DNA from 3 places in the Pantoea sp. R13S299 genome. Region 1 is predicted to be linked to each of the others. Evidence: predicted binding sites of a transcription regulator. Region 1 holds the regulator's gene; each other region holds the start of a gene.
The links. Region 1 encodes Fur, which represses iron uptake genes when iron is present. Its sites were predicted from a motif close to ATAATAATGAGAACNACTATCAA; they were not measured.
Positions count from the first base shown of each region.

Region 2: the regulator Fur is predicted to act here: its motif matches at 3,720-3,742, upstream of exbB (tol-pal system-associated acyl-CoA thioesterase).
Region 3: the regulator Fur is predicted to act here: its motif matches at 3,208-3,230, upstream of ACN1CO_RS03875 (TonB-dependent siderophore receptor).

Region 1 is NZ_JBLYEF010000001.1:284,056-292,174, reverse strand. Features, by position in the region: gene ACN1CO_RS01490 (DUF2517 family protein) at 1-26, opposite strand, end outside; gene kdpE (two-component system response regulator KdpE) at 284-958, shown strand; gene pgm (phosphoglucomutase (alpha-D-glucose-1,6-bisphosphate-dependent)) at 1,234-2,874, opposite strand; gene seqA (replication initiation negative regulator SeqA) at 2,901-3,446, opposite strand; gene ybfF (esterase) at 3,697-4,461, shown strand; gene ybfE (LexA regulated protein) at 4,630-4,905, shown strand; gene fldA (flavodoxin FldA) at 5,038-5,568, shown strand; gene fur (ferric iron uptake transcriptional regulator) at 5,915-6,358, shown strand; gene ACN1CO_RS01450 (hypothetical protein) at 6,425-6,820, opposite strand; gene glnS (glutamine--tRNA ligase) at 7,055-8,119, opposite strand, start outside.
Region 2 is NZ_JBLYEF010000004.1:186,833-194,951, reverse strand. Features, by position in the region: gene ACN1CO_RS17960 (spore coat U domain-containing protein) at 1-925, shown strand, start outside; gene ACN1CO_RS17955 (MFS transporter) at 922-2,247, opposite strand; gene exbD (TonB system transport protein ExbD) at 2,484-2,906, opposite strand; gene exbB (tol-pal system-associated acyl-CoA thioesterase) at 2,913-3,635, opposite strand; gene ACN1CO_RS17940 (TRAP transporter substrate-binding protein) at 3,995-4,966, shown strand; gene ACN1CO_RS17935 (TRAP transporter small permease) at 5,013-5,519, shown strand; gene ACN1CO_RS17930 (TRAP transporter large permease) at 5,534-6,820, shown strand; gene metC (cystathionine beta-lyase) at 6,954-8,119, shown strand, end outside.
Region 3 is NZ_JBLYEF010000001.1:777,599-785,717, reverse strand. Features, by position in the region: gene ACN1CO_RS03890 (phosphatase) at 1-207, opposite strand, end outside; gene ghrA (glyoxylate/hydroxypyruvate reductase GhrA) at 247-1,188, opposite strand; gene treA (alpha,alpha-trehalase TreA) at 1,399-3,084, shown strand; gene ACN1CO_RS03875 (TonB-dependent siderophore receptor) at 3,276-5,375, shown strand; gene ACN1CO_RS03870 (GlsB/YeaQ/YmgE family stress response membrane protein) at 5,443-5,691, opposite strand; gene ACN1CO_RS03865 (flagellar brake protein) at 5,901-6,635, shown strand; gene ACN1CO_RS03860 (mechanosensitive ion channel family protein) at 6,732-7,862, shown strand; gene ACN1CO_RS03855 (L-fucose/L-arabinose isomerase family protein) at 7,914-8,119, opposite strand, start outside.

The DNA of each region.
Region 1 (8,119 bases):
TTGTAACGTGGATAAGCCTGATACATGGTTTCTCCTCCCGGTAAGTTAATGTGTTCGAATGTGATCTGTGTCCAACTTTACGCCAGGTTGTGTAACTTTACTACTCATCTGACCACTTATTTGCCGCTATTTACACTGTTTAAGAATTAGCCTGTAATTAAGTTACAGATACGTTATCGTCCGGTTACATGAGGGTTTAAACGCCTAAAAGGTGAAGCCCACGGACGGCAGCCTCTAATATTGATAAAATGGCATTTCGGCCCCCACTCAAGGCAGGTATTGCGTGACCACGGTTTTGATCGTTGAAGATGAAAAAGAGATCCGCCGCTTTGTCCGACTGGCGCTGGAAAATGAAGAGCTGAAGGTGTTTGATGCCGATACGCTGCAGCGCGGCCTGATTGAAGCGGCGACTCGCAAGCCCGACTTAGTGATCCTCGATCTTGGCCTGCCGGATGGGGATGGCACCGATTTTATCCGTGACCTGCGTCAGTGGAGCGCCATCCCGGTGATTGTGCTGTCGGCGCGCAGCGATGAGCAGGATAAGATCGCCGCACTGGATGCCGGGGCGGATGACTATCTTACTAAACCCTTTGGTATTGGCGAGCTGCTGGCGCGCGTGCGTGTAGCACTGCGCCGTCATAGTGGTCAGCAGCCTGACGCCAGAATTCAATTTGCCGACGTCAGCGTCGATTTCGCTGCACGGCGGGTACAGCGCGGCGGCAGCGAGATTCACCTCACCCCAATTGAATTTCGTCTGTTGAGTATTCTGCTTAACAATGCCGGAAAGGTGCTGACGCAGCGGCAGCTGCTGAGCCAGGTCTGGGGACCTAATGCGGTGGAGCATAGCCATTATCTGCGCATCTATATGGGCCATCTGCGCCAGAAGCTGGAAGAGAATCCGACCCAACCGGCGCATCTGCTGACCGAAACCGGGATCGGCTATCGCTTTATGCCATAAAAAAAGGCGCCAGAGGCGCCTTTCATGACTGCAAACAGAATCAAATCAGAGTGAATCTGATGGCAACGAATAAGCCTGAGGCGCAGGGAGCACGGTCAGAAGAGGAAAGCGTCCCACGCCATGGATGGCGTGGGCCGAGCGTGTCATGGATGACGGCTTTTGCGTCTTTCCGATCTGACCCTGTTTCCTGTGCTGGCTCGTTCCTGCAGCTAACTGGAATAGACTTTGTCAACAATCTAAAAGGCGCCAGAGGCGCCTTTTATCTACCCACCTTATCAGGCGTTTTTCAGCACTTCGCTAACAATCTCTACCGCTTCTTTCTCAATCTGCTCGCGGTGTTCTGCGCCCAGGAAGCTTTCACAGTAGATTTTGTAGGCGTCTTCGGTGCCTGAAGGACGGGCAGCAAACCAGCCATTCTCCGTCATCACTTTCAGACCGCCGATAGACGCACCGTTACCTGGTGCCGCAGTCAGACGCGCGGTGATAGGATCACCCGCCAGCGTATCCGCGCTTACCATTTCTGGGGACAGCTTCGACAGTGCAGCTTTCTGCGCTGAAGTGGCTGATGCCTGCAGACGATTGTAGCTTGGTGCGCCAAAGCGCGCGGCCAGCTCGTCATAATGCTGCTGCGGGTTTTTACCGGTCACAGCGGTGATTTCAGCCGCCAGCAGACACATGATGATGCCATCTTTGTCCGTTGACCATGGCGTGCCATCAAAACGCAGGAATGAAGCACCCGCGCTCTCTTCGCCGCCGAAACCGAAGCTGCCGTCATACAGACCATCAACAAACCATTTGAAACCAACCGGCACTTCCACCAGCTTGCGACCAATGTCGTTGACCACACGGTCAATCATGGCGCTGGACACCAGGGTTTTACCCACGGCAACATCCTGGCCCCACTGTGGACGATGCTGGAACAGATAGTTGATCGCGACCGCCAGATAGTGGTTCGGATTCATCAGACCTGCCGGGGTCACAATGCCATGACGGTCATAATCAGGATCGTTACCGAACGCCAGATCGAACTTGTCACGGTAGGCCAGCAGGCCTGCCATTGCGCTTTCAGACGAGCAGTCCATGCGCACGACGCCATCTTTATCCAGATGCATAAAGCGGAAAGTCTGATCGACCGCGTCATTCACCAGCGTCAGATCCAGCTTGTAGTGCTCAGCAATACGCTGCCAGTAAGCAATACCGGAACCGCCCAGTGGATCAACACCCAGCTTCAGGCCGGCTTTCTGAATCGCCGGGAAGTCGATAATCTCGGCCAGACCTTCAACGTAAGGCTGGATCAGATCTTTCTCGACTACGTGACCGCTGGCCATCGCCTGCTCCAGTGGCAGACGCTTAACCTCTTTCAGCCCATCTTTGATCAGCTGGTTGGCGCGATCTTCCACCACTTTGGTGACATTGGTATCAGCCGGTCCACCATTAGGTGGGTTGTACTTGATGCCGCCATCTTCCGGTGGGTTGTGCGAAGGTGTGATGACGATGCCGTCAGCCAGCGGGCCACCCGCTTTGTTGTGCTCAAGAATCGCGTTTGAGATGGCAGGGGTTGGCGTATAGCCGTTGTCCTGCTGCACAATCACATCAACGCCGTTCGCTGCCAGCACTTCCAGTACCGACAGGATAGCCGGCTCTGACAGCGCATGGGTGTCTTTACCGACGTAGCACGGCCCGGTGATGCCGTTCTTTTTACGCTCTTCGGCAATCGCCTGAGCGATCGCCAGAATGTGCATCTCGTTGAAGCTCTGACGCCCTGCACTGCCGCGATGGCCAGAGGTGCCAAATTTCACCGCATGTTCCGGGTTCGCCACATCGGGCTGCAGGACATAATATTGTGACGTTAATTGTGCAACGTTAATCAAATCGCTCTGCTGGGCGGGTTGCCCGGCACGTGGGTGATTGGCCATTGGCGCTGCTCCCTGACGCTTAAGTTTTAAATGGTGCCGCAAACTTTCTCGGTCAGTTCCGCAGGGAACTTCATCGAGAGCATGATGTGTTCGACCATGCTGCATTTACGACCAGTATTGGTGTTGGTGATCACCCAGTACGGCGTGCCGGGTACATGCTTCGGCTTAGTATGGGTGCCATTCTGCAACAGCGTATGCTCATCACCTGCAAAATAGACGCGGGTGCGGCCCTGCAGCGATGCAGTAGCCTCAGCAAAAGCTGCGGTATCAAGACGATAGAGCGTTGACAAGATAAGCATAAAGCGATTCACCGCCCGCTTCTGCTCCGCATATTCATCGGAGAGAAGCAGCTCACGCACCGCGCGGACACGGTCTTGAGGACGTGAACCCACTGAGGCCGGGGACTCTTTCGCTGCCTCTTTTGACGCTGGCTGCGCAGGCGAAGCGGGTGCAGTCTGACCGGCCGTGAACTTCAGCATACGACGCAGAATGTCGGATGCGCTTTCACCAATGTGTTGCGTGTGGCTGGCAATATAACGGTAGAGCTCTTCGTCAACTTCGATCGTTTTCATCTTATTCCGTACGGTTCTTTCTCATGACAGAACCACCTGTTTCCTGAAAAGCTCTGAGTATAGTCAGGCAATTCAAAGGGTGTGTGGGTTCTAACATCAGGATTATAAAGTTAAATTCAGGCGGGTTGTTAGCAATCAAACGGTTTACGGGCAAAAGTCAGAATATGTCCTAATGCCGCCGGAACCGGCGCGCCTGAAAAGGTGAAACCATGATAACCTAAGCTCAGGTCTCAAACTTAAGAACTTTGCTATGATTTTGAACGCCCGTCTGCAAACTGAACAATCCCCCGCTGATTCCCTGCCCATCCTGTTAATCCACGGCCTGTTTGGCAGTCTGGATAACCTTGGCGTGCTGGCTCGCGGCCTGAAAGATGCCGGTCCCCTGCTGCAGGTCGATGTCCGTAACCACGGACTCTCTCCACGATCTGACGAGATGAACTACGCTGTAATGGCGCAGGATATGGTCGATACGCTGGATGCACACGGCATCGATCGCGTCACGGTGATCGGTCACTCAATGGGCGGTAAGATCGCCATGACCATGAGCGCGCTGGTGCCGGACCGCATTGAGCGGCTGGTGATGATCGATATCGCCCCGGTGGACTACCAGACCCGCCGCCATGATGAGATTTTTGCCAGTATTCGTGCCGTCACCGATGCAGGCGTTTCATCCCGCAGCGAGGCAGCCCGCATTATGCGCACGGTGATTGATGAAGAAGGCGTGATCCAGTTCCTGCTGAAGTCGTTTCAGGAGGGCGAGTGGCGCTTCAACGTACCCGTGTTGTGGGATAACTACACCACGATTTCTGGCTGGCAGCCGGTGCCTGCCTGGGATCACCCGGCGCTGTTTATTCGCGGCGGTGACTCCAGCTATCTCGATAACCGCTACCGCGATGCGCTGTTGCAGCAGTTCCCGGCCGCGCAGGCACATGTCATTGGAGGCGCAGGACACTGGGTTCATGCAGAGAAACCCGATGCCGTTTTGCGCAGTGTTCGTCGCTTTTTTGCGCTTTAAAAGCAATCAGATGGCAGCAAAGGTTTAGGATTGGCGTCGGGAGTACGCGTGAAGTATGATGGCGCGCTAAAATTTTGCCGCAGGTCAGTTTTGCTGCGGCAATAGCCAATAATTTATAATCTGCGCGGTGAGAGTCTGGCGCCCGCCCTCATTCAGTTTTACTAAGCCATGGCAAAAGAACAGACTGACCGCACGACGCTCGATCTCTTTGCTGATGAGCGCCGCCCTGGTCGACCCAAAACCAGTCCGCTTTCGCGTGATGAACAGCTGCGCATCAACAAGCGCAATCAGCTTAAACGTGACAAAGGACGCGGGCTTCGTCGTGTCGAACTGAAAATGAACAGTGAAGCCGTCGATGCACTCAACACGCTGGCAGAACAGCGTAATCTCAGCCGCAGCGAACTGATTGAACAGATGCTGCTGGCGCAGCTCAAACTGGATTGATGCGGGCAAACCGCACGCAGGAGCAAATGTCGGGGCTTTAACCGTTCACCGGTTTTCCCTCGTCTGCTATCATTCGCTGAATTGTGCTGCGGCACACATCTCATCATCAGGATTTAAGAGGTTATTTTACTCATGGCACTCGTAGGCATCTTCTTTGGCAGCGATACCGGCAATACCGAAAACATTGCAAAAATGATCCAGAAACAGCTGGGTACTGACGTTGCAGAAGTGCATGACATCGCGAAAAGCACAAAAGAAGATCTGGAAGCGTTCGATATCCTGCTGCTGGGCATTCCGACCTGGTACTACGGTGAAGCGCAGTGCGACTGGGATGACTTTTTCCCGACGCTGGAAGAGATCGATTTTAACGGCAAGCTGGTTGCGCTGTTTGGCTGTGGCGATCAGGAAGATTACGCAGAGTATTTCTGTGATGCGATGGGCACGATCCGTGACATCATTGAGCCGCACGGTGCCGTGATTGTCGGTCACTGGCCAACGGAAGGTTACCACTTCGAAGCCTCAAAAGGGCTGGCCGATGATACTCACTTCCTGGGCCTGGCCATTGACGAAGATCGTCAGCCAGAACTGACTAACCAGCGTGTAGAACAGTGGGTTAAGCAGATCTTTGATGAGCTGCAGCTGAAAGAGATCATCGAAGCCTGATCCTGTCCGACTCAATGTGAGCGCCAGCTCACATTGAGGCAATGGAAATTCCTATAGAAATAATAGCCACATTTTTTTAACTTTCTCCGTTTAATCTGTAGAATACCCGCATCGATCTTCCGCTTATTTTCTCAGCGGCAAGACTAAGCGATGTACAAACAGACATCTGCCAGAATCCTCCCCGGCCCGGTGACCTCTCCCCAATAGCCCATGATGATTCAGGCACGCCCTCTGGTTTTCATTTCATCGCTTCAGTTCTATAATGAGACGCAAATGAGAATGAGTGTAGATCGACATTCAAGGCGACAAGCCACAAAGTGAATATTAGTAACAGGACAAAATCCGCATGACTGACAACAACACCGCATTAAAAAAGGCTGGCCTGAAAGTGACACTGCCCAGACTGAAAATTCTGGAAGTGCTTCAGGAACCTGAGTGCCATCACGTCAGTGCGGAAGATTTGTACAAACGCCTGATTGATATCGGCGAAGAGATTGGCCTGGCGACCGTTTACCGTGTTCTGAACCAGTTTGATGATGCCGGCATTGTCACACGCCACAACTTTGAAGGCGGCAAATCTGTCTTCGAACTGACGCAGCAGCATCACCACGATCACCTGATCTGCCTGGATTGCGGCAAGGTTATCGAGTTCAGCGATGAGTCGATCGAAACGCGTCAGCGTGAAATCGCGACCCGTCATGGCATCAAGCTGACCAACCACAGCCTCTATCTCTATGGACACTGCACACTGGGCGATTGCCGGGAAAATGAAACCCTGCACGACCAGTAACGTGCCCTGAAATGAAAAAACCGGTGAATTCACCGGTTTTTTTTGTCTGTTTTCTGCTGTTACGCGTCAGGCAACCAGCGTCTCCTGCAGATAACGCCAGCGCGGAATGGAGCTACTGCAATCCAGTATCGCCAGCGAGATGCGGCTATGGTTGTTGCCATTTATCATCTGCATTTCGCGATACTGCACGGTGATCTCTTTATCATGATGAGAGAGGATCACATGTTCGCAGGTGGCAATGCGCATCCCTTCGCGTTGTCCCTGCAACTGTCGGAAAAGATCTTCAACTTCGTTCAGATTGTACTCTTTGCCCTTCGGGGTCACCATGCGGAAGTCAGGATGAAAATAGGACATCAGCAGCTCGAAACTGTCGTCAGATCCGGCAGGCTGATTAAAAATACGTTCAATGAGCTGATGTAAAACGACAACACTGTTTCTGGCTTCCTGAGCGAGAACGGTCATTTTTTTTCCTTCTGTAACCCGCTGTACAACCTCTGAGAGCGCATAGCCTACCTGAAAGCGAATAATTCACATCCGGAAATTGATTAATTTTTTTAAACTCAGATTACTCTCACAATGCGGGATTTAACAGGTTGCAGTTAGTGCAGAATAAACATCGGCAATGGCAAAAATCGGGGCAATAAAAAAGGGCGATAAATCGCCCTTTTGTCATTTTATGAGGTCAGCGGAAAAAAATTATTCGCCGGTTTTCGTCCAGGTATCACGAAGACCGACGGTGCGGTTAAACACCAGCTGTGACGGCTTAGAGTAAACGCTGTCGGCGCAGAAATAACCTTCACGTTCGAACTGGAACGGGGTGGTCGATTCTACATCGCGCAGGCCCGGTTCGACAAAGCCCTGTTTGATTGCCAGAGACTCAGGGTTGATCACCGCCAGGAAGTCCTCTGCCGCGCCTGGATTTGGCACGCTGAACAGACGGTCATACAGACGGAATTCAGCAGGCTGCGCATGATCGGCAGACACCCAATGAATCACCCCTTTCACCTTGCGACCATCGGCCGGATCTTTGCTCAGCGTATCAACATCGCTGGTGCAATAGATGCAGGTAATGTTGCCCGCTTCATCTTTAGCGATACGCTCAGCACGGATCACATAGGCGTTGCGCAGGCGAACTTCTTTGCCCAGCACCAGACGCTTATATTGCTTGTTCGCCTCTTCACGGAAATCTGCACGATCGATCCAGATCTCACGGCTGAACGGCACTTCACGCGTGCCCATCTCAGGCTTGCCCGGATGATTTGGCATGGTGATGATTTCGCTGTGACCGGCCGGCAGGTTTTCGATGACCACTTTAAGCGGATCCAGCACTGCCATGGCGCGTGGCGCATTCTCATTCAGGTCATCACGGATACAGGACTCCAGCGAGGCCATCTCCACAATGTTGTCCTGCTTGGTCACGCCGATACGACGGCAGAACTCACGGATAGACGCTGCGGTGTAACCACGACGGCGCAGACCTGAAACGGTCAGCATACGCGGATCATCCCAGCCTTCTACGTGCTTCTCGGTCACCAGCTGAGTGAGTTTGCGTTTCGACATCACCGCATACTCCAGATTCAGGCGCGAGAACTCATACTGCCGCGGATGAACCGGAATGGTGATGTTATCCAGCACCCAGTCATAGAGACGTCGGTTGTCCTGGAACTCCAGCGTACACAGTGAGTGCGTAATGCCTTCCAGCGCATCGGAGATGCAGTGGGTGAAGTCATACATCGGATAGATGCACCACTTGTTGCCCGT
Region 2 (8,119 bases), on a different contig from region 1:
TTACGCCGCCTGTACCCTGCCCGCCTCCACCGCCAGCTTTGGTTCGGTCACAACGTTTGTGGCGAATACCACGGTCAGCTCGGTCACCACCAACGCCAACGTCAACTGTGGCTCGGGATCGGCGCTGTCGCTGCTCGGTAATAACCAGATAACGTTTCAGCTGACCGGCGCGACCAATGTCAGCGGCACGCGTGGCATCCTGAAGCGCAGCGGTGATACCGGCAGCGATAATGTGCCGGTGCGGCTCTGCACCGACTCTGCCTGTGCCAGCGAACTGACGGTTGGCGGCACGCCATTTGTTTATGGGTCACAAACGCTGATTAACCTGGCGGGTCTGCTGGGCAGCCTCAACTTCGCGATTCCGGTCTATCTGCGCACCGTGCCCGGTCAGGTGGTGGCTGCCGGAACCTATCAGGTGACGCTGAATATGGCCGTAACCTACCGTGTCTGCACCAGCGTCAGCGTAGGTAACCTCTGTTTAAGCGAGCAGAACGGCAGCGGCGTGATCCCGATTAACATCACCGTTATCCTCACCAACGATTGCACCACGATTACCGCGCCCAATATCAGCTTTGGCAGCGCACCGCTGGTGGGCAGCTTCTCCGCCGTTTCGCAGACCATCAACGTGCTGTGCAGCAAAGGCAGCACCTACACCGTCGGGCTTAGCAATGGCAGTTATCCGGTGGGCAGCGTCAGGAACATGGCGAGCGGAGCGAATCGGCTGAGCTATGAGATTTATAAAGACACCACCAGCAATCGCTGGGGATCGGCAGGCACGGAACGCTGGAGCAGTACCACCTCGACGGCGGTATCCACGGATGGACTGACGCGCGGTTTTAACTACACCGCGCGCGTCCTGACCACTCAGAACACGCCGCCTGCGGGAAACTACAGCGACAGCGTGGTGGTCGATTTGTCGTTTTAGAGTGAGGCGCTGACCGTCGTCGTGCCGTTATGACGCAACCGGTACTGTTTCACCATCCGGCCAATCAGCAGCGTGCCAATCAGTCCGCAGACGGCAGCAAAGGTGAGCCAGACGCCCGGCATCGCTTTGTCACCAGTAGCGTGGATCAGGTAGCTGGAGATCGCGGGCGTGAAGCCACCAAACAGCGCTGTCGCCAGGCTATAGGCCATGGAGAAGCCGGCAGCGCGCACCTCAGCCGGCATAATCTCTGCCAGATAAACCACCATCGCACCGTTGTAGCTGGCATAGAGGAACGACAACCACAGTTCCGCCTCCAGCAGGTGGGCGAAGCTGGCCGAACCCACCATCCAGTGCAGCACCGGCCAGGTGGTGACAATCATCAGCAGGGTAAAGCCAATCAGCAGCGGACGGCGTCCGACGCGGTCCGACAGCGCGCCCATCAGTGGCAGCCAGAAGAGGTTGGAAACACCAACGCAGAGCGTCACCATAAAGGCCTGCTTGTCGCTCATCATCAACACGGTTTTACCAAAGGTCGGGGTAAAAGCAGTGATCATGTAGAACATCACCGTGGTAGTGACCACCATCAGCATCCCCGCCAGCACCAGTGCCCAGTTACTGGCGACCGACCGCATGATTTCCGTCATGCTCGGATGATGTTTACGTTTGCTGAACGCTTCAGTCTCTTCCAGCATCCGGCGGATATAGAACAGGAACGGCACAATCAGGCAGCCGACCACAAACGGGATACGCCAGCCCCACTCTGTCACCGCCTCTTTCGCCAGCAGATGATTCAGCATCAGCCCCAGCAGAGCAGCAAAGATCACCGCAATCTGCTGACTGCCTGACTGCCAGCTCACGAAGAAGCCTTTGCGTCCTTCAGGCGCGACTTCGGCCAGATAGACCGACACGCCACCCAATTCAACACCCGCCGAGAAGCCCTGCAACAGTCGTCCCAGCAGGATCAGAATCGGCGCCGCCACGCCCAGCGTGGCATAGCCCGGCACCACCGCAATAGTCAGAGTACCAATCGCCATCAGGCCCAGCGTCAGCAGCAGGCCTTTACGACGACCATGATGGTCGATGTAGGCACCCAGGATGATCGCCCCCAGCGGGCGCATCAGGAAGCCGGCACCAAAGGTCATCAGGGTCAGCATCAGGGAGGCAAACGGGTCATCACCGGGGAAGAAGGTTTTGGAAATGGCGGTCGCGTAGTAGCCGAACACCATAAAATCGTACATCTCCAGGAAGTTACCACTGGTGACGGTGAAGATAGTTCGGGCAGCACTTTTCGGCGGCTTTTGTAAAGACGGGCTGTGACTCATAACGGCTTCCTGTTGTTTTTTAGCCGTTTTAGCCTGCCTGTGGCGGGATTAATGTGACCTGAGTCACCATTGCACTTTACAAATCTGTGTACATAAGTAACAACCAATTAACAATTCAATTCAAGCAGCATAAATGATCCGCCTGGCCGCCGATCTGCCTGATTTTATAGGGCTGAAGCGCCGCCATAAAAAAAGGCGACCTCAACAGTCGCCTTTCCTTAGTGCCGGATAACCCGCTATTTCTTCACGGTTTCCATGCCCATCAGACCGATTTTCAGATAGCCCGCCGTGCGCAGCTTATCCATCACGCTCATCAGCGTTTCATAATCCACCGACTTATCCGCCTGGAAGAAAATGGTGGTCTCTTTGTTACCCTGGGTCTGGCTGGTCAGCACGTTCACCAGCGAATCCGGCGTCACCTGATCGTTACCGATGTAAAGCTGCTTATCCGCTTTAATCGACAGGTAGACCGGCTTCTCCGGGCGGGGCTGAGGCGCGCTGGTTGAGGCGGGCAGATTGACGCGCACGTCGACCGTGGCCAGTGGCGCGGCCACCATAAAGATGATCAGCAGAACCAGCATGACGTCGATAAACGGCGTCACGTTGATCTCATGCATTTCACCATCGGTTTCCAGATCGTCGTTTAATCGCATTGCCATAAGAACTTACCCTAAGCGCAGTTTCTGGGCGGTCGCAGGACGCGGAACATCGGTGGCAACAGTGCCCAGGTCGATGTCACGACTCTGCAGCAGCAGCACCTGCGCGGCGACATCACCCAGCGAGGCTTTGTAGTTGGCGATCATGCGGGCAAAGACGTTGTAGATCACGACGGCCGGAATTGCCGCCACCAGACCTACCGCCGTCGCCAGCAGCGCTTCGGCGATCCCCGGAGCCACCACCGCAAGGTTGGTGGTCTGGGTTTTCGCGATGCCGATAAAGCTGTTCATGATGCCCCAGACGGTGCCGAACAGACCGATAAACGGCGCAACAGAACCGATGGTTGCCAGGAAGCCGTTGCCACGACCTGCATGACGGCTGAACGCGGCCACGCGGCGCTCAAGACGGAAACTGGTGCGATCTTTAATGCCGTTGGTATCTTCCACGCCCGCTGAGAGTTCGAGTTCATTCTGCGCATCGTTCAGCAGCACGACGCTGTGGCTGTGACCGGTAAACGACTGAGCAATGCGGGTGGCGTCATTGAGACTGCGGGCTTCGCCCAGTGCCAGTTGCTCACGCTTCAGGCGGCGTTTAGCAGCGCTGAGTTCGGCATATTTGCCGAAGAAGATCGCCCAGGTCACCACTGAGGCCAACAACAGGCCAATCATGACCACCTTTACCACGATATCGGCATGTTGATACATGCCCCAAACGGAGAGGTCCGTTTGCATCAAATCACTGGCTACCACGCTGCTTCTCCAACTTCTGATTCAGGGATGCAAAACAAGCGCGAATAATAGCAAAATGGCCGCGAATTGATAGTAGTTCTCATTAGTATTTACAAACCCGATCGCCGCTATTGACCTCCTTTTGACCTCCCATTGACCTTGTTTAAACACTATTTGCAGGGATGTTTCGAAAATGTGAAGTTGCATGAAAATTTATTAAAACAACGTTTCAAAATGTGACGCCATTCATTCAATCAACATTGCCGCATTTTACTCAGACGCGTTTTCACTATGCTGGCTGCACACGGCCCTCTGCGTTAGCCCAGATCCCAGGCCGTCTTACCTCTGCGGGAGACAAGATAATGAGAATGACGAAAACATGCCTGGCCAGTGCCCTGGCGGTGATGATGATGAGCGCCACCGCCTCGGCACAGGTGATTAAAGTGGCTGAAGTGCAGCCTGCCGGCTATCCCACCGTGGTCGCCCTTCAACACATGGGCGACAAACTCAAACAGGCCACCGATGGACGGCTGGAGATGAAGCTCTACGCCGGTGGCGTGCTGGGCGATGAAGATCAGACGCTGCAACAGGTGCAGCTGGGTGCGATCGATATGATCCGTGTCTCGCTGGCGCCGGTCACCTCGATTGCCCCGGAAACCAGCGTGCTGACCCTGCCCTACATTTTCCGCGACGTTGACCACATGCATAAAGTGCTGGATGGCGAAATAGGTCGCGAGATTGCCGACAAGTTCGACAAAGATCCCAACGCCCGCATGGTGTTCCTGGGCTGGACCGATGCCGGTGAGCGCAACATGATCACCAAGAAGCCGCTGGCAAAACCGGAAGATCTCAAAGGGATGAAGATTCGGGTGCAGAACAGCGCCATCTCGCTGGCGACGTTGAAAGCGATGGGCGCGAATCCGGTAGCGATGGGCGTCAGTGAGGTGTTCAGTGCGATGCAGACCGGCGTGGTCGATGGCACCGAGAACAACCCACCAACCTTTGTCGCGCATAACTACATGCCGGTCGCGAAGTACTACACCCTCAGCGGCCACTTTATCCAGCCAGAGATGATCCTGTTTTCCAAACGCGCCTGGGATCGCCTGAAACCCGACGATCAGGCACTGCTGAAAAAGCTCGGCAAAGAGGCTCAGGATGAGGAGCGCCAGCTCTGGGCAACCTACACCGAGCAGTCGATCGCCAAAATGAAGGCGGGCGGCGTCACCTTCCAGCAGACCGACCGCGACTACTTCGTCAAAGCGACCCAGCCGGTGCGCGATCAGTTTGGCGGCAAATATCAGGATCTGATGACCCGGATCGCTGAGGTGAAATAATCCAGACGCCACACTCCAGTGTGGCGTGCTTAATCAGGGATCAATTATGTCTGCTTATACGCGTCTGATGGATGGGCTTTATCTGCTCTGCATGCTGGTGGCCGCCGTGGCGCTGTTGATCATGGTGACGGTGATCCCGATTGGGATTTTCGCCCGTTACGTGATGAATGGTGCGCTCTCCTGGCCGGAACCGGTCGCTATTATCTGCATGATCATTTTTACCTTTATCGGCGCACCGGTTGGCCTGCGCGCCGGGACACACATCTGCGTATCGATGGTGACCGATCGCCTGTCGCCCGCCCGGCAGCGCCTGATGCTGCGCGTCAGCGATCTGCTGATGATCTTCACCTGCCTGGTGATCTTCCAGGCCAGTTACAGCCTGTGCGAAGCGATGTGGGTGCAAACCCTCGCCTCACTGCCGGCGGTGACCTACGGCGAGATGTATCTGCCAATCCCGATTGGCGCGATCTTCACCCTGCTGTTTGTTGTTGAGCGCCTGCTGAGCGGCGATCAGAGCCAGCGGCCGATTGTCACGCTGGGCGGCACCCACTAACGCGGAGCAGAAAAATGGATGCATTGATCTTGATAGGCAGTTTGCTGGTGTTGCTGATGGTGGGCTTTCCGGTCGCCTTTGCGGTGGGCCTGAGCGCCTTTATCGGGGCCTGGTGGATCGACCTGCCGCTGGAGGCGGTGGTGATTCAGGTAACCAACGGGATTAACAAATTTTCGCTGCTGACCATTCCGTTCTTTATCCTCGCGGGCGCGATCATGGCGGAAGGCGGCATTGCCCGGCGTCTGGTCAACTTCGCCTATATCTTTGTCGGCTTTATTCGCGGTGGGCTGTCGCTGGTTAACATCGTCGCATCGACCTTCTTTGGTGCCATCTCCGGGTCGTCGGTGGCGGATACCGCCTCGATTGGTTCGGTGATGATCCCGCAGATGGAGGAGAAAGGCTATCCGCGTGATTTCGCTGCCGCAGTGACCGCCAGCGGTTCGGTGCAGGCGGTGCTGACGCCACCCAGCCACAACTCAGTGATCTACTCACTGGCGACCGGCGGCATGGTCACCATCTCCTCGCTGTTTGTTGCCGGAATCTTCCCTGGCCTGCTGCTCGGCGGTTGTCTGATGGTGATGTGCCTGGGCTTTGCCCATAAACGCGGCTATCCCAAAGGCGAGCGGATTCCGTTTCGTCAGGCGCTGAAGATCTTCTTCGACGCGTTCTGGGGTCTGTTTACCGTCGTGATCATCATGGGCGGGATCCTCTCCGGCATCTTTACCGCGTCGGAATCTGCGGCGATCGCCTGCATCTGGGCCTTCTTCGTCACCATGTTTATCTATCGCGACTTTAAATGGAGTCAGCTGCATATCCTGCTGTTCCGCACCATTAAAACCGTCACCATCGTGATGGTGCTGATCGCCTTCGCGGCCGGGTTTGGCGCGGTGATGACCTTTATGCAGCTGCCGACCATTATTACCGAGGCGTTCACCAGCCTCTCCGATAACAAATATGTGATTCTGATGTGCATCAACATCCTGCTGCTGGTGGTGGGCACGCTGATGGATATGGCGCCGCTGATTCTGATCCTGACGCCGGTGCTGCTGCCGGTGGCGACCGCGCTGGGGGTCGATCCGGTTCACTTCGGCATGATCATGCTGACTAACCTGGGTATCGGGCTGATTACGCCGCCGGTAGGCACCGTGCTGTTTGTGGCCAGCGCGGTGAGTAAGCAGAAGATTGAGCAGGTAGTCGGGGCGATGCTGCCGTTCTACGGCATGCTGTTCATTGTCCTGATGCTGATTACCTATATTCCCGCCATTTCGCTCTGGTTGCCGCGCCTGATGGGCGTGATGTAAGGCAATGAAAACCGGCCCGCTTGCGGGCCGTTTATTTTCCTGCGATGCACTCTGATAATCACCATTGAGTCTCAACCCTGCTGGCTGTTTCGTGGTAACGTGAGGGCTTAGTCTGAAGCGGTAAAGGCGACTCATGACCACCAGAAAAATTGATACCACGCTCGTCAGTGCAGGACGCAGCAAGCGTTATACCCAGGGCTCGGTGAACAGCGTGATTCAACGGGCCTCCTCGCTGGTTTTTGATACGGTCGCGGAGAAAAAACGCGCCACCGCCGGTCGGGCAAAAGGCGAACTCTTTTATGGCCGTCGTGGCACCCTGACGCACTTCGCGTTGCAGGATGCCATGACCGAGCTGGAAGGCGGCGCAGGCTGCGTGCTCTACCCCTGCGGCGCGGCTGCCGTGGCGAACGCAATTCTGGCGTTTGTCGACGCGGGCGACCACGTGCTGATGAGCGGCGCGGTCTACGAGCCGACGCAGGACTTCTGCACGAAAATCCTGGCGAAGCTGCAGGTGACAACGGGCTGGTTCGATCACTGCATCGGCAGTGAAATCGGTGAGCTGGTGCAGCCCAATACCCGCGTTGTCTTCCTGGAATCACCTGCCTCGATCACCATGGAAGTGCAGGATATTCCGGCGATTGTCGCAGCGGTTCGCGCTAAAGCGCCTGAAGCGGTCATCATGATCGACAACACCTGGGCGGCCGGTATTCTTTTTAACGCGCTGGCGCATGGCATCGATATTTCAATTCAGGCTGGCACCAAATATCTGATTGGTCACAGCGATGCGATGATTGGCACCGCAGTCGCCAATGCGCGCTGCATCGATCAGCTGCGCGAGAACTCCTATCTGATGGGCCAGATGGTCGATGCCGATACGGCCTACATGGCGAGCCGGGGTCTGCGTACGCTGGGCACCCGTCTGCGTCAGCATGAAGAGAGTGCGATTCAGGTGGCTGAGTGGCTGGCGGCGCGTCCCGAAGTGGCGCGCGTGAATCATCCGGCGCTGGCGCAAAGCAAAGGTCATGAATTCTGGCAGCGCGATTTTAACGGCAGCAGCGGCCTGTTCTCGTTCATCCTGCAGGAAAAATTAGACGCGCCTCAGCTGGCGGAATATCTCGATCACTTCCATCATTTCAGCATGGCTTACTCCTGGGGCGGCTATGAATCGCTGATCCTGGCGAATCAGCCCGAAGAGCTGGCAGAGATTCGTCCGGCGGGCGGCGTGGATTTCACCGGCACGCTGGTGCGACTGCATATTGGCCTGGAGCACGTTGACGACCTGCTGGCTGACCTGGAGGC
Region 3 (8,119 bases), 490 kb from region 1:
CAGAATCCCCACGCCATCGATCACGCGCGGCCAGACCCGCATATTAATAAAATGCCAGTAGTGCGGTGCGTCGGCCATATCGGGGCCGTGATCGGTAATAGCAAACAGTTTCATGCCGGTTTGCTTCGCCTGAGTCACGTAGTCGTGCAGCGTGCTGTAAGCATGCGTGCTGGCGATGGTGTGCATATGCAGATCTACCGGATACATCCTCTTCTCCTGCTGAGTGCCCCTGACGGGGCCGGTTCATTAATAGCCGCGCTGACGATCAACCCTGCCCTGCGGCGGCTCGCCTGCCTGATCCTGATTGATGGCGCGGGCGATGTAGTCGATAGCTTCGTCGATCAAGGTTAACGCCGCATTATGGGGCGTGATCGTGACACGCGGATGTGACCAGAGCGGATGCGACTCCGGTAGCGGTTCAACCTGGAAGACATCCAGCGCCGCCGCTTTCAGCTGACCGCTATTAAGTGCGGCCAGCAGATCGTCTTCCACCACCTGCGCGCCACGCGCGATGTTGAGGAAAAACGCGCCATGCGGCAGCTGCTGTAAAAAGTGGTGGTCGATGAGATTGATGGTCTCGGACGTGCTTGGCAGCAGGTTGATCACCACCCGCGTCTCCTGCAGAAAGGCCGGTAGCGCATCGCGTCCGGCAAAGCTGGTCACGCCGTCGATGGCTTTCGGTGAACGGCTCCAGACGCGCAGCGGGAATCCCCAGGGTTTCAGGCTCTCCACCACGCTTTGTCCCAGCACGCCCGCGCCCAGGATGCCGATGGTGAAGGCTTCACGCGTGTAAGCGGGCAGCGGCTGCCAGCACTGTTGCTGCTGCTGAAGACGGTAGTCGTCAAAACGACGGAACCAGCTCAGCACGCTATGCACCGCATACTCCTGCATCTGCCGCGCCATCCCGGTATCTTCGAGGCGGTAGAGCGGCACGCTGTCGGGCAGCATCTCAGGATGCTGCTGCAGCTGCTTCAGAATCTCGTCAACGCCAGCACCCAGCGCAAAAACGCCGCGCAGCGTGGCGCGTCCCTGCAGCATCCCGGTGGGCGGTGAGCGGACCAGCGCGTAATCAGCCGGACCGTCGTCGCCTGGCTGCCAGGCACGCACCCGCGCCTGGGGCAGACGCTGTTGTAAACCGTTAATCCAGGCCGCTGCAGACTGCGACGGGTGATACCAGATGATCTCCATCCTGCTCTCCTTTTTTTCTTTCAGCGTCGGGGAAAAGCGGAGTGAGAGCAAGAAAAAACCGGCGTGATAAAGCGGTTTTTTCCATAAAAATAATTCCCGTGGCTTCACATTTCCGGCTCGCTTCAGGGTGAAGTGGTCAGATAAGGTCTAAAGTTGGTCCTGTGGTCAATGCGTTACGCGCGGCCGCATTTCGGACAAGGAGAAAAACCGATGACAAAAATTGAGGTAAACGCCGACTCACGGCGTCAGCGTTATGCGCCCTTTCTGCTCACGTTGCTGCTGAGCGTACCCGCTTTCACCACCCATGCCGACGACAACAGCCGCATGCTGAATAATCAGCCGCAGCCGCCGGACGTTCGTTTAGGGCCGCTGTTTAACGCCGTGCAACAGGCGAAGTTCTATCCCGATCAAAAGACCTTTGCGGATGCGGTGCCGAAATTCGATCCCGCCTCGATTCTTGCCGACTGGCAGATGCAGAAGAAACAGCGCAACTTCGATCTGAAGCATTTTGTTGATACCAACTTCACCCTGCCCGCTGCCGGTGACAAATATGTGCCGCCCGCCGGACAAAACCTGCGTGAACACATTGATGGCCTGTGGCCGGTGCTGACGCGCACCACCAGCAGCGCGGGTCAGTATGATTCGTTGCTGCCGTTGCCTAAACCCTATGTGGTGCCAGGCGGTCGCTTCCGCGAAGTCTATTACTGGGACAGCTACTTCACCATGCTGGGGCTGGCCGAGAGCGGACACTGGGACAAAGTGCAGGATATGACGGATAACTTCGCCTCACTCCTCGACCGTTATGGCCACATCCCGAACGGCAACCGCAGCTACTACCTGAGCCGTTCACAGCCGCCATTCTTCAGTCTGATGGTCGATCTGCTGGCAACCCACGATGGCGGCAAAGCCTATACCCGCTACCTGCCGCAGTTGCAGAAAGAGTATGACTACTGGATGGCCGACAGCGATAACGTCGCGGCCGGTGCAGCCAGCAAGCGGGTGATTAAGCTGGCGGACGGTACGCTGCTTAACCGTTACTGGGATGCGCGCGACGTGCCACGCACCGAATCCTGGATGGATGACATTGCTACCGCGCAGAAAGCGACGCAGCGCAATAAAGCTGAACTCTATCGCGAGCTGCGTTCCGGTGCGGCGTCGGGCTGGGATTTCAGTTCGCGCTGGTTTACCGATGCGCATAACCTCTCGACAATCCGCACCACCCAACTGGCGCCGGTTGATCTTAACAGTCTGATGTTCCATCTGGAGCAGACGCTGTCGAAAGGTTACCAGATGAACAAACAGAGCGATCTGGCGAAGCAGTTTGCCGATCGCGCGGAGAAGCGCCAGGCGGCGATCAATCGCTATCTGTGGGACAGCAAACAGAACTGGTATGCCGACTATGACTGGCAGAAAAAGCAGGTCCATCCGCAGCTGACGGCGGCTGCCCTGTTCCCGCTCTATCTCCAGGTCGCCAGCGATAAGCAGGCTGAAAGCACCGCCAGCGCGGTGGAAAAACAGCTGCTGAAACCCGGCGGTCTGGTAACCACCACCGTTAATAACGGCCAGCAGTGGGACGCGCCGAATGGCTGGGCACCGCTGCAGTGGGTTGCTGTGGAAGGTCTGGAACATTACAACCAGCCAAAACTGGCGAAAGAGGTCGGCTTACGCTTCCTGCAAAACGTTCAGAACACCTATGACCGTGAGCATAAGCTGGTGGAGAAATATGTCGTTGACGGCAAAAATCTCGGCGGTGGTGGCGGCGGTGAATATCCGCTGCAGGATGGCTTTGGCTGGACCAACGGCGTCACGCTGAAACTGCTGGATAAGTACTGCCCGAAAGATAAAACCTGTAACAGCGCCCACGATATTCCTCAGGCGTCTGGCTCACAAAACTGATCCACTCTGGATACCTCTGGCCTCGCCGGAGGTATCCGCACCCCCTTTCAGCGAATTTTACTTGACCTTCTTACGTCAACAGGCAAAATTGCAGCCAATTTATAAAAGGTAATAGTTCTCATTATGATAATGAGATTGCCTATCAATAATTTTATCCACCTGCCTGAACCTTTGCCAAGAAAGGAATTTTGATGAAACTGTCATTGTCGCTGAAAGGCTATATTCGCCTCTGCACCCTGGCGCTGACCGCGCCTGCTCTGAGTTATGCTGCCGATATGGTGGTCACTGCACAACCGCAGGAAGATTCGACTTCGCCGACCCAGGGCTATCTGGCGACGACCAGCCAGGGCGCAACCAAAAGTGATCGTCCGCTGATCACCACGCCGCAATCGATATCCGTGGTCACCCGCCAGCAGATGCAGGATCAGGGCGCGCTGACGCTGAATCAGGCGCTGGGCTACAGCTCTGGCGTCTTCACTAACTTCGGCGGTGCGGCTACCCGTTACGACACCATTGCCCTGCGTGGCTTCCACGGCGGTGATGTCGATAACACCTTCCTCGACGGCATGCGACTGATGAGCGACGGCGGCAGTTTCAACGGCCTGCAGGTGGATAACGCCTTCCTTGAGCGCATCGACGTGATCAAAGGTCCCTCTTCTGCGCTCTATGGTCAGACGGTGCCGGGCGGCCTGGTGAACATGGTGACCAAGCGTCCTCAGTTCAGCGAAGAGGGTCACATTCAGTTGCAGGCGGGCAGCAATGCCACCACCGGCACGATGTTTGACTATACCAATGCGATTAACGACCAGTGGGCGTTTCGCCTGACCGGCGTGACCCGCAATAGCGATACCCAGTACGATCATACCCGCGAAGAGAAATATGCGCTGATGCCGCAGCTGATGTGGCAGCCGGATGAAGATACTCACCTGATCCTGAAAGCCTATCTGCAGAAAGACCCGTCGGGCGGTTATCACGGTTCTGTACCAGGAGATGGCAGCCTCACCGAACACAACGGCTACAAGCTGAGCAACGGTTTTTATGAGGGCAACAGCGATCTCGATCAATTTAAGCGCCGCGAGCAGATCTACAGCTTCGATTTCGCCCATCGCTTCAACGACGTCTGGTCGTTCTCCTCGACCGGCAGCTACAGCCACTCAAATGTCGATCTCGATCAGGTCTATCAGATTGGCTGGGATGAAAATAATCCCGATCTGCTCAACCGCTACTACTCTGGCGAGCGCTCGTCGCTCTCTGCCTGGTCCACCGATAACCGCTTACAGGCAGAATTCAATACCGGCGAACTGGAGCACCGCGTGACGCTGGGTGCCGAGTATCATCGTTACAAAAATGAGATCAGCGCGGCTTCCGGCTCAGCCAATCAGCTGAATGCCCTGACCGGTGAACAGGTAGGCGACATGCCGGATTACACCTGGGCGGATAAAACCCGTCGCTACTATCAGACCGGCCTCTATCTGCAGGATGAGATGAAGCTGGATCGCTGGCATCTGGATCTCTCTGGCCGCTATGACCGCATTGTCGCCAATAACAGCGGCAGCGAGCGTCGTCAGGATGATCACATCAGCGGACGCGCAGCCCTGCTTTATGCCTTCGACAACGGTATCTCGCCTTATGTGAGCTGGAGCCAGGCGATTACCCCGACCGCGCTTACCGATCCGAACAATAATCTGCTGAAGCCGACTACCGCTGAGCAGTATGAAGCCGGCGTGAAATATCAGCCGGTCGGCACCCGCGATCTCTATAGCGTGGCGGTCTATGACCTGACGCAGAAAGATGTGGCAAACCGCAACGTGCAGACGGCAACTTATTCGCCATCGGGCAAAGTTCATTCACAGGGTATCGAGCTGGAAGCGCATAATCAGTTAACCCCGCGTCTGAGCACCGTGGCGAGCTATACGCTGAATCATCTGCGCTTCAAAGATTCGGTGGATGGCAACAGCGGTCATACGCCGTACGTCACCCCTAACAGCATGGCTGCACTCTGGGGACACTATCAGTTTGATTATGGTCTGAGTGCGGGCGCGGGCGTGCGTTACATCGGCAAACAGTGGGCAGACAACCAGAACACCACGCGCGTGCCGTCGGTGACGCTGTTTGATGCGTCAGTGCGGGCCGATCTCGGCGTCTGGAACAGCAGCCTGAAAGGCGCATGGGTGCAGGTCAATGCCAATAACCTGACCGACCGTACCTATGTGGCGGGCTGTTACGGCACAGGCTATTGCTACTGGGGTGCGGAACGCAGTGTGATGGCGACAGTCGGTTACGACTTCTGATAGCAGACTAAAAGATAAAAAAAGGGGACGAATCGCTTCGTCCCCTTTTTTGTTGAAACTGTTTCGGTTAACTGCGTACTTTGCGGTAAACGAACAGCACCACGATGGCACCGATCACTGCGACCACAAAACTTCCGAAGTTAAACCCATCGACGCGGCCGAAGCCAAACAGCGTACTGATCCAGCCACCCACTACGGCACCAATGATACCGAGCACGATAGTCAGAATGAAACCGCCACCGTCTTTACCCGGCATAATCCACTTCGCCAGAATACCCGCGATTAAGCCAAAGACGATCCAGGAAATAATACCCATCTGTTGCTCCTTCCTTTTTATGATTAAATCGTGAACGCCTGATTTATCAAGCGGTTTACCGCGATAAGTATAGCCCGCTTTTCAAAAATTGCCTGCCCGCTCACAGTTATTATTGATGAAAGGCAAATTAAAGCTTTTTTTAGCCGCGCCGATAACCGAAACGAGACAAAAAAACAGCATAAAACAGTTACCCCCTTGTGGAGCAGGACGTGAAAGAAGCCGACCAGGAACAATATCTAAAACGTGGCACGCTGGCGGTTCTGGGCGTTATTAAAGACCTGCTGCGGCATGATACGCCGCTGCTGGTGCGGTTTCCGCGTGGGCAGTTTATCAGCCGGATGCTGACTGCCGATAAAGATCGGCTGGTGTTTGACCTTGGCAGTAATAACCTCGATAACGACTACGCACTGACCAGTGACGATCTCAGCATCACCGCTGAAACTTTCGGCGCGAAGGTGGAATTCAGCCTCGCCTCACTGGAAAAAGTGGAGTTTGAAGGCTTACCCGCTTTCAGCGCACCGCTGCCGGACCTGCTGTGGCAGATTCAGCGACGGGAATTTTTCCGGGTCAGCGCTCCGATGGAGCCGCAGTTCTGGTGTCACACCGTGTGGCCGGATGGCAGTAAAACGCGCCTGCGGTTACAGGATCTCTCCCTGGGCGGTCTCGGCGTGCTGGTGGATGAACCGCTGCCGGAAGGACTGCAGAATGGCGACAGCTTCAACCCGTTCCGGGTCGAACTGGGCGAATATGGCATTTTTGAAGTGCCGGTAAAATTGTTGAATATTGGCGAACGCTGCGTCGTCACCCGCAAGAATGAAACCCTGATTACACCCCGCCTGAGCTTCCGGTTTGCCACGCTGAACCCGGCGCAGGAACGACAGTTACAGCAGATTATTTTTGCCCTTGAGCGCCTGGCGCGCGATAAATCGACCCGCTTCCAGTAACCGCTTTACGGATGCGCCACACAGCTGGGCTGCATCCAGGCTATGCTTCTTGCTTGTTTTCTTTTAAACCGGAACCCAGCAAGGAGACCCTCCCCAATGGAAAACTGGCTCTCTTCACGTCGTTTTCAATCCCTCTTTTTTAATCAGGAACTCTGGCTCAACAGCGCCATCGTGGTGGCTTCTACCCTGGTGATTTACTGGGTATTACGTACCCTGATTCGCTTTATCTCCAACCGGATTGCCCTTTACAGCGAACATCGACATGTCCGCGCCACCGCGATTCTGGTGGAGATACTGCGCAGTACCAGCCAGACCCTGCTGCTGATCTTCTCACTGCTGATTGCCCTGAAGTTCGTCGATCTGCCCGCGTCCTGGAGCGTGACCATCGCGCACGGCTGGTTCCTGGCGCTGATTGTTCAGCTCGCGCTGTGGATCGACTGCGGCATCCGGCTATGGCTGAAAAGCCTGCTGCGCGATCCGCTGCATGTGCGTAACCCGGTGACGACGGTGATTCTGGGCATTCTGCTGCGGGTAGTGGTCTGGATCATGATGTTCCTGGCGATTCTGTCGAATGTGGGCATCAACATTACCGCGCTGGTTGCCAGCCTGGGCGTCGGCGGTATCGCGATTGCGCTGGCGATTCAGACCGTGCTGAGCGATGTCTTTGCGTCGCTGGCGATAGGTTTCGATAAGCCGTTTGAGCATGGCGATTTTATTGTCTTTGGTGACATTGCCGGTTCCATAGAGCATATCGGCCTGAAAACGACCCGATTGCGCAGCCTGAGCGGTGAGCAGATTGTCTGTTCAAACACCATTCTGTTGCAGCAGACCATCCACAACTACAAGCGCATGCAGCAGCGCCGCATCGTGTTTAAGTTTGGTATCAGCTACGCCACGCCGTCTGAGCAGGTCCGGGAGATCAGCCCGCTGGTGAAAGAGATTATTCAGGGCGTTGAGACCACCCGTTTTGATCGCGCCCACTTCCTGGCTTTCGAGGACTCAAAACTGACCTTCGAAGTGGTCTATTTTGTGCTGGATGCAGATTACAACAAGTACATGGATATCCAGCAGGAGATTAACCTGCAGCTGATGGCGGCGCTGGAAGCGCGCAACATCCGCTTCGCCTTCCCGATTCGTCAGGTAGAATTCAGCGGCGGTAATCTGCCGCCGGTGGATCTGGTAGCGGTGCAGAATGACGATGATGAGGTGCGCAGAATGGCGCGCTAAGTCTCTGCCCGCCCTGCCATTTAAGGAAGGGCGGGCATTCAGCCTTACCGCTTACTGATGCCGATAGCAGCTTACGCCGAGATACTCACTGAACGCCTCCTGCAACACCCCCGCCGTGGCGGAGTGATTCATCGCCACATGATGCTCGAAGCCATTCCGGCAGATCCACGCCAGCAGCGTTTCCAGCTGCGGCACCTGAATCACCGCACGGCAGCCCACCGTGTCCAGCGGATCGGTAACCGACATCCCCTCACCCA